One region of the Streptomyces sp. RGM 3693 genome, then DNA from elsewhere that is predicted to be linked to it. Evidence: predicted binding sites of a transcription regulator. Region 1 holds the regulator's gene; the other holds the start of a gene.

Region 1 (7,069 bases):
ACCGCGTCTCCTTCGGCATGCAGAGCGCCCGGCAGCACGTCCTGAAGATCCTCGACCGCACGCACACCCCGGGCCGTCCCGAAGCCTGCGTCGCCGAGGCCCGCGCGGCCGGCTTCGCGCACGTCAACCTCGATCTGATCTACGGCACCCCCGGCGAGTCCGACGACGACTGGCGGGCCTCCCTCGACGCCGCCACCGGCGCCGGCCCGGACCACATCTCCGCGTACGCCCTGATCGTCGAGGAGGGCACCCAGCTGGCCCGCCGGATCCGCCGCGGCGAGGTCCCGATGACCGACGACGACGTACACGCCGACCGCTACCTGATCGCCGAGGAACGCCTCACCGCCGCCGGCTTCTCCTGGTACGAGGTCTCCAACTGGGCCACCACCGAGGCCGCCCGCTGCCGCCACAACGAGCTGTACTGGACCGGCGCGGACTGGTGGGGCGCCGGCCCCGGCGCCCATAGCCACGTCGGCGGCGTCCGCTGGTGGAACGTCAAACACCCCGGCGCCTATGCCCAGGCCCTCGCCGAGGGCCGCTCCCCGGGCGCCGGCCGGGAACAGCTCGCCACCGAGGACCGCCGCGTCGAGCGGATCCTCCTGGAACTCCGCCTCGCCACCGGCTGCCCGCTCTCCCTCCTTGCCCCCGCGGGCGCCCGTGCCGCCGCCCGCGCGGTGGCCGACGGCCTCCTGGCGCCCGGGCCCTACGAGGAGGGGCGGGCGGTGCTGACGCTCCGCGGGCGGCTGCTCGCGGACGCGGTGGTGCGCGACCTGGTGGACTGACCGTTCCGAACGCTCTGACTGCTCCGACTGCTCTGCCCGCCCTGACTGACCGCTCCGACCGCCCCGCCCCCGTGCCGCCGACGCCCCGGCGGTCGCCGCCGGGTCAACGGGGCAAGGGCCAGCGGATCAAGGGCCAGCGGATCAAGGGGCAAGGATCAACGGACGTCAGTGGGTCAGCGGGTAGGACGTCCGGCCCGACGCCGTGTCGATCTCGTCGTGGGCCTTGGTCAGCAGCTGCATCGCCAGATCGTTGAGGGCTCTGGCCCCCGCGACCTCCTCGCCGACCCGGGGCTGATTCCCGTCGGCTGGGTGGCGGCTGGCATAACCATGGGACCGCACCTCGGTCCCGTCGGGCAGCCGTACCAGGGCGGCGGCCCGGGTGCGGTGGGTGTCCTCCTCGAATTCCATCTCGACATGCCATCCGACAGCGGTCTTCAACATGGCGGTCACCTCCGGAATCGCTGCTACCAGAGTGCGCTCACCGCCGGCCCGGCGCACGGTGTGCCACCAGGGGCGCACACCGCCCCCAAGGGCCCTCAGTGGCCGTCCGTCCCCTCCGGCGCCGTCACGAAGTCGATGAGTTCCTCCACCCGCCCCAGCAGCGCCGGCTCCAGGTCCTTGTAGGACCGCACCCGGGACAGGATCCGCTGCCAGGCCGCTCCGGTGTTCTCCGGCCAGCCCAGCGCCCGGCACACCCCGGTCTTCCAGTCCTGGCCCCGGGGGACCTGCGGCCACGCCGCGATGCCCACCGAGGACGGCTTCACCGCCTGCCAGACGTCGATGTACGGATGGCCCACGACCAGCGCGTGCGCACCGGTCACCGCCGCTGCGATCCGGGATTCCTTCGAGCCGGGGACGAGGTGGTCCACCAGCACGCCGAGACGGGCGTCCGGGCCGGGGGAGAACGCATCGACGATCGCCGGGAGGTCGTCGATGCCCTCCAGGTACTCCACGACGACCCCCTCGATCCGTAGGTCGTCACCCCAGACGCGCTCTACCAACTCCGCGTCGTGCCGCCCCTCCACATAGATGCGGCCGGCGCGGGCGACCCGGGCGCGCGCCCCGGGCACCGCGAGCGAACCGGACGCGGTGCGCGCCGGGCCGTTCGGCGCCGGCCGGCCCTGCGGCCGGACCAGGGTCACGGTCCGGCCCTCCAGGAGGAAGCCGCGCGGCACCATCGGGAACACCCGCTGCTTGCCGAAGCGGTCCTCCAAGGTGACCGTCGGGCCCTCGGCGGTCTTCTCGCACCGCAGGACCGCGCCGCAGTAGCCCGTCACCACCTCCTCGACGACCAGTCCGGGGTCGGCCGGCACCTCCGGCGCCGGCTTCGGCTTCTTCCAGGGGGGAGTGAGGTCGGGGCTGTAGTGCCTGCTGTGCATGCGGGTCTGCTTCCCTACAGGTCGGCGGGGCGGCGGGTCGGCGGGGCGGTGAGGTCAACGGGTTTGCGGGGCTGCCGGGCGACGGGCCCGGGAGCCAAGGGGCCGGGCTGCCGGGCCGCCCGAGGGCTAGGCGGCCCGGTAGCCGGGCCAACGGGCGTCGCCTCAGGGGGAGTCGGTGCCGAAACGGGCTGCCAGGGCATCGCGCTGGGCGCGGACGAAGCGGGCGTCGACCACCGCGCCGTGGCCCGGCACGTACACCGCGTCCTCGCCGCCCAGCGCCAGCAGCCGGTCCAACGCGGCCGGCCACTGCCCGGGCAGCGCGTCGCGGCCCGCCTGGGGCTCACCGGACTCCTCGACCAGGTCGCCGCAGAAGACGATCTCCCGTTCGCCGGCCCGGCCGGGCACCAGGACGGCCAGGTCGTGGGCGGTGTGCCCGGGGCCGACGTTGGCCAGCAACACCTCCCGGTCGCCGAGGCCGACGGTCAGCTGCCCGTGCACGTGGTGGTGCGGGACGACCAGCAGGTCCGCGGCCTCCGCCGCGGCGTCCGGGTCCACACCGTGCCGCACCGCGCTGTCCCGCAGCGCGTCCTTGTTGTGCCGCAGCAGCTCGTCCAACCCGGTCGCGCCGAACACCTGCACCCCCGCGAAGGCCGCGGTGCCCAGGACGTGATCGAAGTGCGGGTGGGTGAGCGCGACATACGTCACATCGCGGCCCAGTACGGCGCGGATGGTGCGGCGCAGTTCCGCCCCGGCGCCGATGGTCGCGCCGGTGTCGACGATCAGTACGCCCTCCGAGCCGGCGATCACGCCGATCGTCTCGTCCCAGCCGGGCATCCGACGCCGGGTGACACCGTCCCCCAGCCGCTCCCAGCCCGCCTCTTCCCACGTGATGCGCATACCGAGACGCTAGCCCCTGCCGGCACTCTCCCGCCTGCCTTCCCCCGCGCGACCGCACACCGGGCGGACGGTGCGAGGGCAGCGGCAGGGACCGGCGCCCCGCGATAACGTTGCCCGTCACCCCGCCCTCGCACCCGGCGGATACGGCCGGGCGGCGGCCCCGTGGGGGTGCCGCCCCGGGTGCGGACCAGGGGCCGTGGCGGGGCGGGATCGGGGTTTCCTCGGGGCGGGATCAGGGTGCTCTCAGGGGCGGCCCGGGGGTCGGATTCCACGGCGGTGGGTAAGTCCTCAGTGCGCCGGCCCTTGCCGCATCCGCGCTACCCGGCCGTACACTGGCTCCGGGTTTGGCACTCGGCCCATGTGAGTGCCAGGAGAAGTGACGACACGGCGGGACGGCCGACTGGAGGTGGCGGAATGCTCAGCGAACGCAGACTGGAAGTGCTGCGCGCCATCGTCCAGGACTATGTCGGGACGGAGGAGCCGGTCGGCTCCAAGGCGCTCACCGAGCGCCACCAGCTGGGGGTCTCCCCGGCCACTGTCCGCAATGACATGGCGGCTCTGGAAGACGAGGGCTTCATCGCCCAGCCGCACACCAGCGCCGGGCGGATCCCGACCGACAAGGGCTACCGCCTCTTCGTCGACAAGCTGGCCGGCGTCAAGCCGCTGTCCGTCCCCGAGCGGCGAGCGATCCAGAATTTCCTGGACGGCGCCGTCGACCTGGACGACGTGGTGGGGCGCACGGTGCGCCTGCTGGCGCAGCTGACCCGGCAGGTGGCGGTGGTGCAGTACCCGTCCCTGACCCGGTCCACGGTCCGTCACGCCGAACTGCTGGCACTGGCCCCGGCCCGGCTGATGCTGGTGCTGATCACCGACACCGGACGCGTCGAGCAGCGACTCATCGACTGCCAGACGCCGTTCGGCGAGACGTCCCTGGCGGACCTGCGGGCCCGGCTCAACAGCCGGATCGTCGGCCGCCGTTTCGCGGACGTCCCGCAGCTGGTGCAGGATCTGCCGGAATCCTTCGAACAGGACGACCGGGCCACCGTCTCGACAGTACTGTCGGTACTGCTGGAGACTTTGGTGGAGGAAACCGAAGAGCGGCTGATGATCGGCGGCACCGCCAATCTGACGCGCTTCGGGCATGATTTCCCCCTGACCATCCGGCCGGTGCTGGAGGCCCTCGAGGAGCATGTGGTGATGCTCAAGCTGCTCGGGGAGGCCAAGGACTCGAGCATGACCGTACGTATCGGGCATGAGAATGCTCACGAGGGCCTGACGTCCACCTCGGTCGTCACCGTCGGATACGGTTCTGGCGACGAGGCCGTCGCGAAATTGGGCGTGGTCGGACCGACCCGCATGGACTACCCCGGAACGATGGGAGCGGTACGCGCAGTGGCACGTTACGTCGGACAGATCCTCGCGGAGTCGTAAGTGGCCACGGATTACTACTCGGTCCTCGGTGTCGGTCGGGACGCCTCGCAGGACCAGATCAAGAAGGCGTTCCGGCGGCTGGCACGCGAGCTGCACCCGGATGTGAACCCGGACCCCAAGACCCAAGAGCGGTTCAAGGAGATCAACGCCGCCTACGAGGTCCTGTCGGATCCGCAGAAGAAGCAGGTCTACGACCTCGGCGGCGACCCCCTCTCGCAGACCGGCGGAGCCGGCGGCGCGGGCGGCTTCGGCGCGGGCTTCGGGAACTTCTCCGACATCATGGACGCGTTCTTCGGCACGGCCTCGCAGCGTGGCCCGCGCTCGCGGACCCGCCGCGGCCAGGACGCGATGATCCGCCTCGACATCGAGTTGAGCGAGGCCGCGTTCGGCACGACCAAGGACATACAGGTCGACACCGCCGTCGTCTGCACCACCTGTAGCGGTGAGGGCGCGGCGCCGGGCACCTCCGCGCAGACCTGTGACATGTGCCGTGGTCGCGGTGAGGTCTCGCAGGTCACCCGGTCCTTCCTGGGCCAGGTCATGACCTCCCGGCCGTGCCCCCAGTGCCAGGGCTTCGGCACCGTCGTCCCGACGCCGTGCCCCGAGTGCGCGGGCGACGGGCGGGTCCGCTCCCGCCGCACCCTCACGGTCAAGATCCCGGCCGGTGTCGACAACGGCACCCGGATCCAGCTGGCCGGCGAGGGCGAGGTGGGCCCCGGTGGCGGTCCCGCCGGCGACCTCTACGTCGAGATCCACGAGCTGCCCCACTCGGTGTTCCAGCGGCGCGGGGACGATCTGCACTGCACGGTCACCATCCCGATGACCGCGGCGGCCCTGGGCACCAAATGCCCGCTGGAGACGCTGGACGGGGTGGAGGAGATCGACGTCCGGCCCGGCACCCAGTCCGGCCAGTCGATCCCGCTGCACGGTCGTGGCGTGACCCACCTGCGCGGCAACGGCCGGGGCGACCTGATCGTCCACGTCGAGGTGCAGACTCCGAGCAAGCTCGAACCCGAGCAGGAGGAACTGCTGCGCCGGCTGGCCAAGCTGCGCGGCGAGGAGCGCCCGCAGGGTCAGTTTCAGCCGGGTCAGCAGGGGCTGTTCTCCCGCCTGAAGGACGCCTTCAACGGGCGGTAGGCACACCGTTCGGGGCGGGGTCCGGGGAGCTCTCCGTGACCGCCGCCCCAGTTCGGGGTACGGCGTGAGGCGTGACACGATGTGTGCATGCCCACCGCGCTCACCGATTTCTGCCGCCACCCCATCGTGCAGGCCCCGATGGCGGGCGGTGGCTCCGGCCCCGAGCTGGCCGCCGCCGTCTGCGAAGCCGGCGGACTCGGCTTCCTGGCCGCCGGCTACAAGACCGCCGACGGCATGTACCAGGAGATCAAACAGCTGCGGGGGCTGACCCGCCGCCCCTTCGGCGTCAACCTCTTCATGCCGCAGCCCTCCCTGGCCGACACCTCCGCCGTCGAGGTCTACCGCGAGCAACTCGCCGGCGAGACCGCCTGGTACGAGACCGAGCTCGGCGACATCAACGGTTCCACCGACGACGGCTACGAGGCCAAGCTCGCGATCCTCCGCGACGACCCGGTGCCGATCGTCTCCTTCACCTTCGGCTGCCCCACGCGGCCGGTCCTCGACGCGTTCGCCAAGGTCGGTACGTACACCGTCGTCACGGTCACCACCGCCGCCGAGGCGCAGGCCGCGCAGTGGGCGGGGGCGGACGCGGTGTGCGTGCAGGGCGTCGAGGCGGGCGGCCACCAGGGCACCCACCGGGACGATCCGCACGCCGACGGGACCGGCTCGGGGCTGGGGCTGCTGGCGCTGCTCACCCAGGTCCGCGAGACGGTGCAGATCCCGGTGATCGCCGCCGGCGGGCTGATGCGCGGCTCGCAGATCGCGGCGGTGCTGGCCGCCGGTGCCTCGATGGCGCAGCTGGGCACCGCCTTCCTGATCACCCCCGAGTCCGGCGCCAACCCGCTGCACAAGCAGGCGCTGACCAACCCCCTCTTCACGCACACCGAGTTGACCCGGGCGTTCTCCGGCCGACCGGCCCGCGGACTGGTGAATCGTTTCCTGCGGGAGCACGGCCCGTACGCGCCGGCCGCCTACCCCGCCGTGCACTACCTCACCTCCCCGGTCCGCAAGGCCGCCGCCAAGGCCGGCGACGCGCAGGGGATGAACCTCTGGGCGGGGCAGGGACACCGACTGGCACGGGAGATGCCCGCCGGGCAGCTGGTGGAGGTGCTCGCCGCCGAACTGGAGGCCACCCGCGTCTCGTTGGGCCTGGGCGGCCCGGACTACGGCATCGGCGGTGCGGTGTGACGGCGCCCGTTTTCCTCGTCGATTCGCTCGCCGGCGTACGGGCCGGAGGCACGCTGACCCTGGACGGTCCCGAGGGCCGGCACGCGGTGTCGGTGCGGCGGCTGCGGGTCGGTGAGGAGGTCGTACTGACGGACGGTGCCGGGACCGGCGCCGAGGGCACGGTCGCCGCCGTCGAGGGCAAGGACCGGCTCACCGTCGCCGTCACCGGGCTGCGCACCGAGGAACCGCCGGTGCCCACCCTCACCGTCGTGCAGG
Region 2 (7,069 bases), 900 kb from region 1:
TGCTCAACCTGGGCTTCCCGGGCGGCCCGGTCATCGACCGCTACGCCCGCGAGGGCAACCCGGAGGCGATCCGCTTCCCGCGCGGGCTGACCGGCCCCCGCGACGCCGCCTACGACTTCTCCTTCTCCGGCCTGAAGACCGCGGTGGCCCGTTGGATCGAGGCCAAGCGGGCGGCCGGCGAGGAGGTGCCGGTGGCGGACGTCTCGGCGTCCTTCCAGGAGGCGGTCGTCGACGTCCTGACCCGTAAGGCCGTCCGGGCCTGCAAGGACAACGGCGTGGACCACCTGATGATCGGCGGTGGGGTGGCGGCCAACTCCCGGCTGCGGGCGATGGCCCAGCGGCGCTGCGAGGACGCCGGCATCCGCCTGCGGGTACCGCGACCCAAGCTGTGCACCGACAACGGGGCGATGGTCGCGGCCCTGGGCGCCGAGATGGTGGCCCGCAACCGCCCGGCGTCCGCCTGGGACCTCTCCGCGGACTCCTCGCTGCCGGTCACCGAGACCCACGTCCCGGACCCGCACGCCCACTCCCACGGCGATGACCACGGCGGCGACCACAGTCACGGCCACGGCCACGGCCACGGTCACGCGCCCGACCACGACCACTTCCACGAGCTGAGCAAGGACAACCTGTACTCGTAGGCGCCCGGGCCCGTACGGGCTTTCGGTGCGACGTCCTATCCTGAGGGCCGGGGCGCGAGGGAACCGCCCCGTTCGCATACCGGGGGACGACGGGGGACGGCGCGGTGGACTGGTGGTATCTCTTCTTCCTGACCGGGCCGGCCCTCTACGCCGCATCCGCGGTGCGCGGCGCGGCCCGTAAGGCGCTGAAGACGCGGCACAAGCGCAAGCTGGCCCTGATCGAGGCGCATCGCGAGGAGCGCCTGGCTCTGGAGGCCGCGGACCGGCCGCCCGTCCCGGTGTGCGGCTGCGAGCACCACCTGGCCAAGCATGACAAGCAGGGCAAGTGCCACGAGACGGTGCGGACCGCGGTTGCCTGGGACGCGGCCCACGAGCCCGTCCGGTACGAGGCCCGGCAGTGCAGCTGCCAGCAGTACGTGGGCCCGGAGCCGCTCTCCCGGGTCTACGCCGAGGACCTGACCGACCTGGCCTGATCTGACCGACCTGGCCTGAGCTGCCGTCAGGCGTCCTGCCCCGCGGGGTGCCCCAGCAGCATGGTGGGCGCCCCCGCGACCCGGGTGAGGAAGATCGTGCAGGACCGCTGCCCGCCGCCGAGCTTGAGCTTCTTGCGCAGTTCCTCGGGCTCCACCGCGGACCCCCGCTTCTTGATCACCGCGATGCCCACCCCGCGCTCCCGCAGCAGCGCCTTCAGCTTCTTGACGTTGAACGGCAGCACGTCGGTGATCGCATACGCGGTCGCATACGGCGTCGGCACCAGCTGATCCGCCGTCACGTACGCGATCGTCGGATCGATCAGCCGCCCGCCGACCTGCTCGGCGACGTCCGCGACCAGGTGGGCGCGGATCACCGCACCGTCCGGTTCGTAGAGCCAGCCGCCGACCGGGCCCGGCTCGGGGTTAGGGAGGCCGGCGCCGATCAGGGAGTCCCCGGAGGGCAGCAGGGTGGCCCGGCGGGTGCCGCCCCGGCCGGTGCCGAACCACAGGACGGCCTCCTTCACGTCCCCGGCGTCGGAGATCCACTCCGTCTCGACGTCCTCGGGCAGCGCCTCGTGCGGCACCCCCGGCGCGATCTTCAAGGCCGCGTGCGGCGCCGTCCGGGCAGCCTCGATCGCCCAGGACAGTGGCGGCGAGTACGCCTCGGGGTCGAAGATCCGGCCGCCGCGGACTTTGCTGCGCCGCGCCGGGTCCACGAACACCGCGTCATATCCGGTGGTGTCGACCTCTGTGACGTCCGCGCACCGGACCTCGATCCGGTCCGCCAGCCCCAGCGCCTCGGCGTTCGCCCGGGCCGCCGCACAGGTCAGCGGATCGCGGTCCACGGCCAGTACCCGGATCCCGGCCCGGGCTAGCGCGAGTGCGTCGCCGCCGATCCCGCAACACAGGTCGGCCAGGGTCCGCACGCCGAGCGCGGCGAGCCGGGCGGCGCGGTGGGCGGCCACCGGGGCGCGGGTGGACTGTTCGACGCCGTGCGGGGTGAAGTACATCCGCGCCGCGTCCGGGCCGAACTTCGCGGCCGCCCGCTGCCGCAGCCGGGCCTGCCCGAGGGCGGCGGAGACCAGTGGCGCGGGGTGGTCGCGGCGCAGCCGGGTGGCGGCCGCGAGTTCGTCCGCCGGGTCGTAGTCCCGTAGGAGGGCCAGCAGTCGCTGTCCCTCGGGGGCGAGCAGTGCGGAGAAGGTGTCGAGGTCGGTCACCCGCACCATTGTGGGCCAGCCCTGGGGTGGTTCCGCGGACGGTCCCGCCCCTGGGCCGGCCCGGGTCGCCGGGGCCAGCCGCCGCCGTCGGTCAGACCTCGGGCGTGGGCCCGGAGATCCGCGGCACCCGCTGGGTGGCATCGGCGTCCGGCCGCTCGGGGGCCGGCCGGACCGGCTCCCGTCGCCGCTGGGCGCTGTCGCTGACGCGTAGCAGCGCCGCCACCATCACCCAGTTCGCGACCATGGACGAGCCGCCCGCGGCGAGGAACGGCAGCGCCTTGCCGGTCAGCGGGATCAGGCCGGTGACGCCGCCGGTGACGACGAAGACCTGGAGCAGCAGCGCCCCGGAAAGCCCGACCGCCAGCAGCTTGCCGAACGGGTCGCGGGCGGTGAGACCCACCCGCAGCCCGCGCTGGGCCAGCAGTGCGTACAGCAGCAGGACGGCCATCACCCCGGCCAGCCCCATTTCCTCACCGACGGTGGTGAGGATGAAGTCGCTGTTGCCGGCGAAGCCGATCAGCTCGGGGTGGCCCTGGCCCAGGCCGGAGCCGCCTATCCCGCCGCTGCCGAAGCTGAACAGCGCCTGTGCCGCCTGGTCGGAGATCAGGCCCGGCGGTCGTTGGTTCGGCGGCAGGAAGATGTCCATCGGGTGCAGCCAGGCCATCACACGGCCCTTGACGTGCGGTTCGGTGGAGCCGACGACGCCGGCGCCGACCACCGCCATGGCCAGGCCGCAGATCACCCAGCTGGTCCGCTCGGTGGCCATGTACAGCATGATCACGAAGACGCCGAAGAAGATCAGCGAGGTACCCAGGTCGCGCTCGAAGACCAGCACCAGCAGGCTGATCACCCAGATCGTGAAGATCGGCCCGAGCTGCCGCCCCGGCGGCAGCTGCATGCCCATCACCCGGCGCCCGGACAGCGCCAGCGCATCGCGGTTGTGGGTGAGGTACCCCGCGAAGAACACCACGATCATGATCTTCACGAACTCGCCGGGCTGGAGCGACAGCGGTCCGAGCATGATCCAGCGCTTGGCGCCGAACTTGTCCGCGCCGAAGAACGCCGGCGCCATCAGCATCACCAGCGCGACCGTCATCGTCAGATAGATGTAGCGCTGGAGCAGCCGGTGGTCGCGCAGCACCATCAGGATGACGATGCAGACCGCCACCCCGATGACGGTCCACACCAACTGCCCGGTCGCCGCCTGGGCGATGTGCAGCCGGGGTTTCTCCGCGTAGGTGATGTCCAGCCGGTGCAGCAGCACCAACCCGATCCCGGTCAGCAGGGTCGCCACCGGCAGGATCAGCGGATCGGCGCGCGGTGCGAACCGGCGGACGACCAGGTGCGGCACCAGCGCGATGAAGAAGACGCTCACCGCGAAGCCGGCCAGCCCGCCGGGGAGCTGCCCCTTCATGGACAGCTCGGTGTAGGCGTAGCCGAAGACGGTAATGAACACGACGAAGCCGAGCAGCCAGGCTTCGGTGCGCCGACGGTTCGGGGCCTGGGCCAGCGCGGCGAACGTCATGGTGCGTTCGGCGTCGCTCTCCGGCCCCCCGGAATCCCGGGGAGCGCTGGTCAGTCCACGCACGGTTCCTCCGCCATCGATGGGTCTGGGCCGCGGGGCGGCCGGGTCGTCGCCCGGACTCAGCGGTCCCGGGGGAAAGACGGGGCAGCGTAGGGACCGGGTTGCAGCCGGGCGGAAAGGTGTGTCCGACTCCACGCCGGCCGCGGGCAGCAGACACGGTACGCGTCTCCGGCGCGCTGGCACTCCGCTTGACCGAGTGCTAACTGCGTCATAGTCTCAGCGTTGGCACTCTCCCTATGGGAGTGCCAACACAGCGACGGGCAGGTCCGGCACCCGCGACGACGGATCGACCTGGTCGCCACCTCAGACAGTTAACCCCGTGAGATCTCCGAAGGGGGAGGTCGGATCGTGACGACCGCCAGCTCCAAGGTTGCCATCAAGCCGCTTGAGGACCGCATCGTGGTCCAGCCGCTCGACGCCGAGCAGACCACGGCCTCGGGCCTGGTCATCCCGGACACCGCGAAGGAGAAGCCCCAGGAGGGCGTCGTCCTGGCCGTGGGTCCGGGTCGCTTCGAGAACGGCGAGCGCCTGCCGCTCGACGTCAAGACCGGCGACGTCGTGCTCTACAGCAAGTACGGCGGCACCGAGGTGAAGTACAACGGCGACGAGTACCTCGTCCTCTCGGCTCGCGACGTGCTCGCGATCATCGAGAAGTAATTCACCCGGATTTGCCCTGATCTGCGCCCCTGGTTCCCGCGTTCTCATCGACCCGGGGCAGGGGCGCAGTTCGTTTGAGCGAGAGCGGTCACGGCGGCGAGGCCGACGATCGCGACGAGAGGACTTGAAGCACCCATGGCGAAGATCCTGAAGTTCGACGAGGACGCCCGTCGCGCCCTTGAGCGCGGCGTCAACAAGCTTGCCGACACGGTCAAGGTGACGATCGGCCCCAAGGGCCGCAACGTCGTCATCGACAAGAAGTTCGGCGCCCCCACCATCACCAACGACGGTGTCACCATCGCCCGCGAGGTCGAGGTCGAGGACCCGTTCGAGAACCTGGGCGCCCAGCTCGTCAAGGAGGTGGCGACCAAGACCAACGACATCGCGGGTGACGGCACCACCACCGCTACCGTGCTGGCCCAGGCCCTGGTCCGCGAGGGTCTGCGCAACGTCGCCGCGGGTGCTTCCCCGGCCGCCCTGAAGAAGGGCATCGACGCCGCGGTCAAGGCCGTCTCCGACGAACTGCTGGCGACCGCCCGCCCGATCGACGACAAGTCCGACATCGCCGCCGTGGCCGCGCTGTCCGCCCAGGACCCGCAGGTCGGCGAGCTGATCGCCGAGGCGATGGACAAGGTCGGCAAGGACGGTGTGATCACCGTCGAGGAGTCCAACACCTTCGGTCTGGAGCTGGACTTCACCGAGGGCATGGCCTTCGACAAGGGCTACCTGTCGCCGTACATGGTCACCGACCAGGAGCGTATGGAGGCCGTCCTCGACGACCCGTACATCCTGATCCACCAGGGCAAGATCTCCTCCATCCAGGACCTGCTGCCGCTGCTGGAGAAGATCATCCAGGGTGGTGCCTCCAAGCCGCTGCTGATCATCGCCGAGGACGTCGAGGGCGAGGCCCTGTCGACCCTCGTCGTCAACAAGATCCGCGGCACCTTCAACGCGGTGGCCGTCAAGGCCCCCGGCTTCGGTGACCGCCGCAAGGCGATGCTCGGCGACATGGCCACCCTCACCGGTGGCACCGTCGTCGCCGAAGAGGTCGGCCTCAAGCTCGACCAGGTCGGTCTGGACGTGCTGGGCACCGCCCGCCGCGTGACCATCACCAAGGACGACACCACCCTCGTCGACGGCGGTGGCAACTCCGCGGACGTCGCCGGCCGCGTCGCCCAGATCAAGGCCGAGATCGAGAGCACCGACTCCGACTGGGACCGCGAGAAGCTCCAGGAGCGTCTCGCCAAGCTCGCCGGCGGTGTCTGCGTGATCCGCGTCGGCGCGGCCACCGAGGTCGAGCTCAAGGAGAAGAAGCACCGTCTGGAGGACGCCATCTCCGCGACCCGCGCCGCGGTCGAGGAGGGCATCGTCTCCGGTGGTGGCTCCGCGCTCGTCCACGCCGTGAAGGTCCTGGAGGGCAACCTCGGCAAGGACGGCGACGAGGCCACCGGTGTCGCCGTGGTCCGCCGCGCCGCCGTCGAGCCGCTGCGCTGGATCGCCGAGAACGCCGGTCTGGAGGGCTACGTGATCACCTCCAAGGTGGCCGAGCTCGACAAGGGCAACGGCTTCAACGCCGCCACCGGCGAGTACGGCGACCTGGTCAAGGCCGGCGTCATCGACCCGGTCAAGGTCACCCGCTCCGCCCTGGAGAACGCCGCCTCCATCGCCTCCCTCCTCCTGACGACCGAGACCCTGGTCGTCGAGAAGAAGGAAGAGGAAGAGCCCGCCGCCGGTCACGGCCACGGCCACGCGCACTGACGCTCCGCGCGCACCCGCCGGCCGGGTATCCGCCGGCACCCGTCGAGGCCCGGTCCCGCTCCACTGCGGGACCGGGCCTCGCCCGTACCCGGGCCCCGTTTCCGGCCCGCCGTCAGGCTTTCCGGCCCGCCGTCAGGCCGAGTGCCCCAGCCCCTCCCGCCGCACCGGCTCCGCGAACGGCAGCCCCTGCGCGTACCGCTCCAGCTCGTCGAGGGCATGGTCGGCCATCCGGTGCAGCTCCGTGCCCAGGGAGCCGGCGAGGTGCGGGGTGAGCAGCACGTTGGGCAGCTCGTACAACGGGGAGTCCGCGGGCGGGAGTTCGGGCTCGGTGACGTCCAGCACCGCACCGAGCCGCCCGCTGCACAACTCGGCGACCAGCGCCGCCTCGTCGACCAGGGAGCCGCGGGAGGTGTTGACCAGCGTCGCCCCGTCCGGCATCAGGGCCAGCTCGCGGGCGCCGATCAGGTGCCGGGTGGCGGGCACCTCCGGGGCGTGCACGCTCACGACCTCGCTCCCCGTGCACAGCTCCGCCAACGGAACCTTCCGCACCCCCAGCCGCCCCGCCTCCTCCTCGTCCACGAACGGGTCGTACAGCAGCACCCGTAGGGCGAACGGGCGCAGCAGTTCGATGACGCGACGGCCGATGCGGGAGGCGCCGACGATGCCCACGGTGCGGCCGTGGTTGCCGGCGCCGTCCAACTCGCGCAGCCAGTCGTGGGGGGCGCGCAGGGTGCGGTA

What was found. The regulator HrcA, encoded in region 1, represses chaperone genes, less so after heat shock. The targets are predictions, from matches to a motif close to TTNGCACTCNGNNNNNCNGAGTGCNAA.
Region 2: a site for HrcA is predicted at 4,093-4,119, ahead of groES (co-chaperone GroES). Genes of this name have one in related genera too.

Annotation. Positions count from the first base shown of each region.
Region 1 is NZ_JBMPPQ010000002.1:1,789,801-1,796,869, forward strand. Features, by position in the region: gene hemW (radical SAM family heme chaperone HemW) at 1-782, shown strand, start outside; gene ACO0M4_RS25300 (DUF1876 domain-containing protein) at 948-1,223, opposite strand; gene ACO0M4_RS25305 (DUF3097 domain-containing protein) at 1,319-2,161, opposite strand; gene ACO0M4_RS25310 (MBL fold metallo-hydrolase) at 2,324-3,058, opposite strand; gene hrcA (heat-inducible transcriptional repressor HrcA) at 3,473-4,489, shown strand; gene dnaJ (molecular chaperone DnaJ) at 4,490-5,626, shown strand; gene ACO0M4_RS25325 (nitronate monooxygenase) at 5,714-6,814, shown strand; gene ACO0M4_RS25330 (16S rRNA (uracil(1498)-N(3))-methyltransferase) at 6,811-7,069, shown strand, end outside.
Region 2 is NZ_JBMPPQ010000002.1:890,163-897,231, forward strand. Features, by position in the region: gene tsaD (tRNA (adenosine(37)-N6)-threonylcarbamoyltransferase complex transferase subunit TsaD) at 1-641, shown strand, start outside; gene ACO0M4_RS21390 (hypothetical protein) at 746-1,114, shown strand; gene ACO0M4_RS21395 (class I SAM-dependent methyltransferase) at 1,141-2,340, opposite strand; gene ACO0M4_RS21400 (FtsW/RodA/SpoVE family cell cycle protein) at 2,423-3,856, opposite strand; gene groES (co-chaperone GroES) at 4,265-4,573, shown strand; gene groL (chaperonin GroEL) at 4,709-6,331, shown strand; gene ACO0M4_RS21415 (hydroxyacid dehydrogenase) at 6,464-7,069, opposite strand, start outside.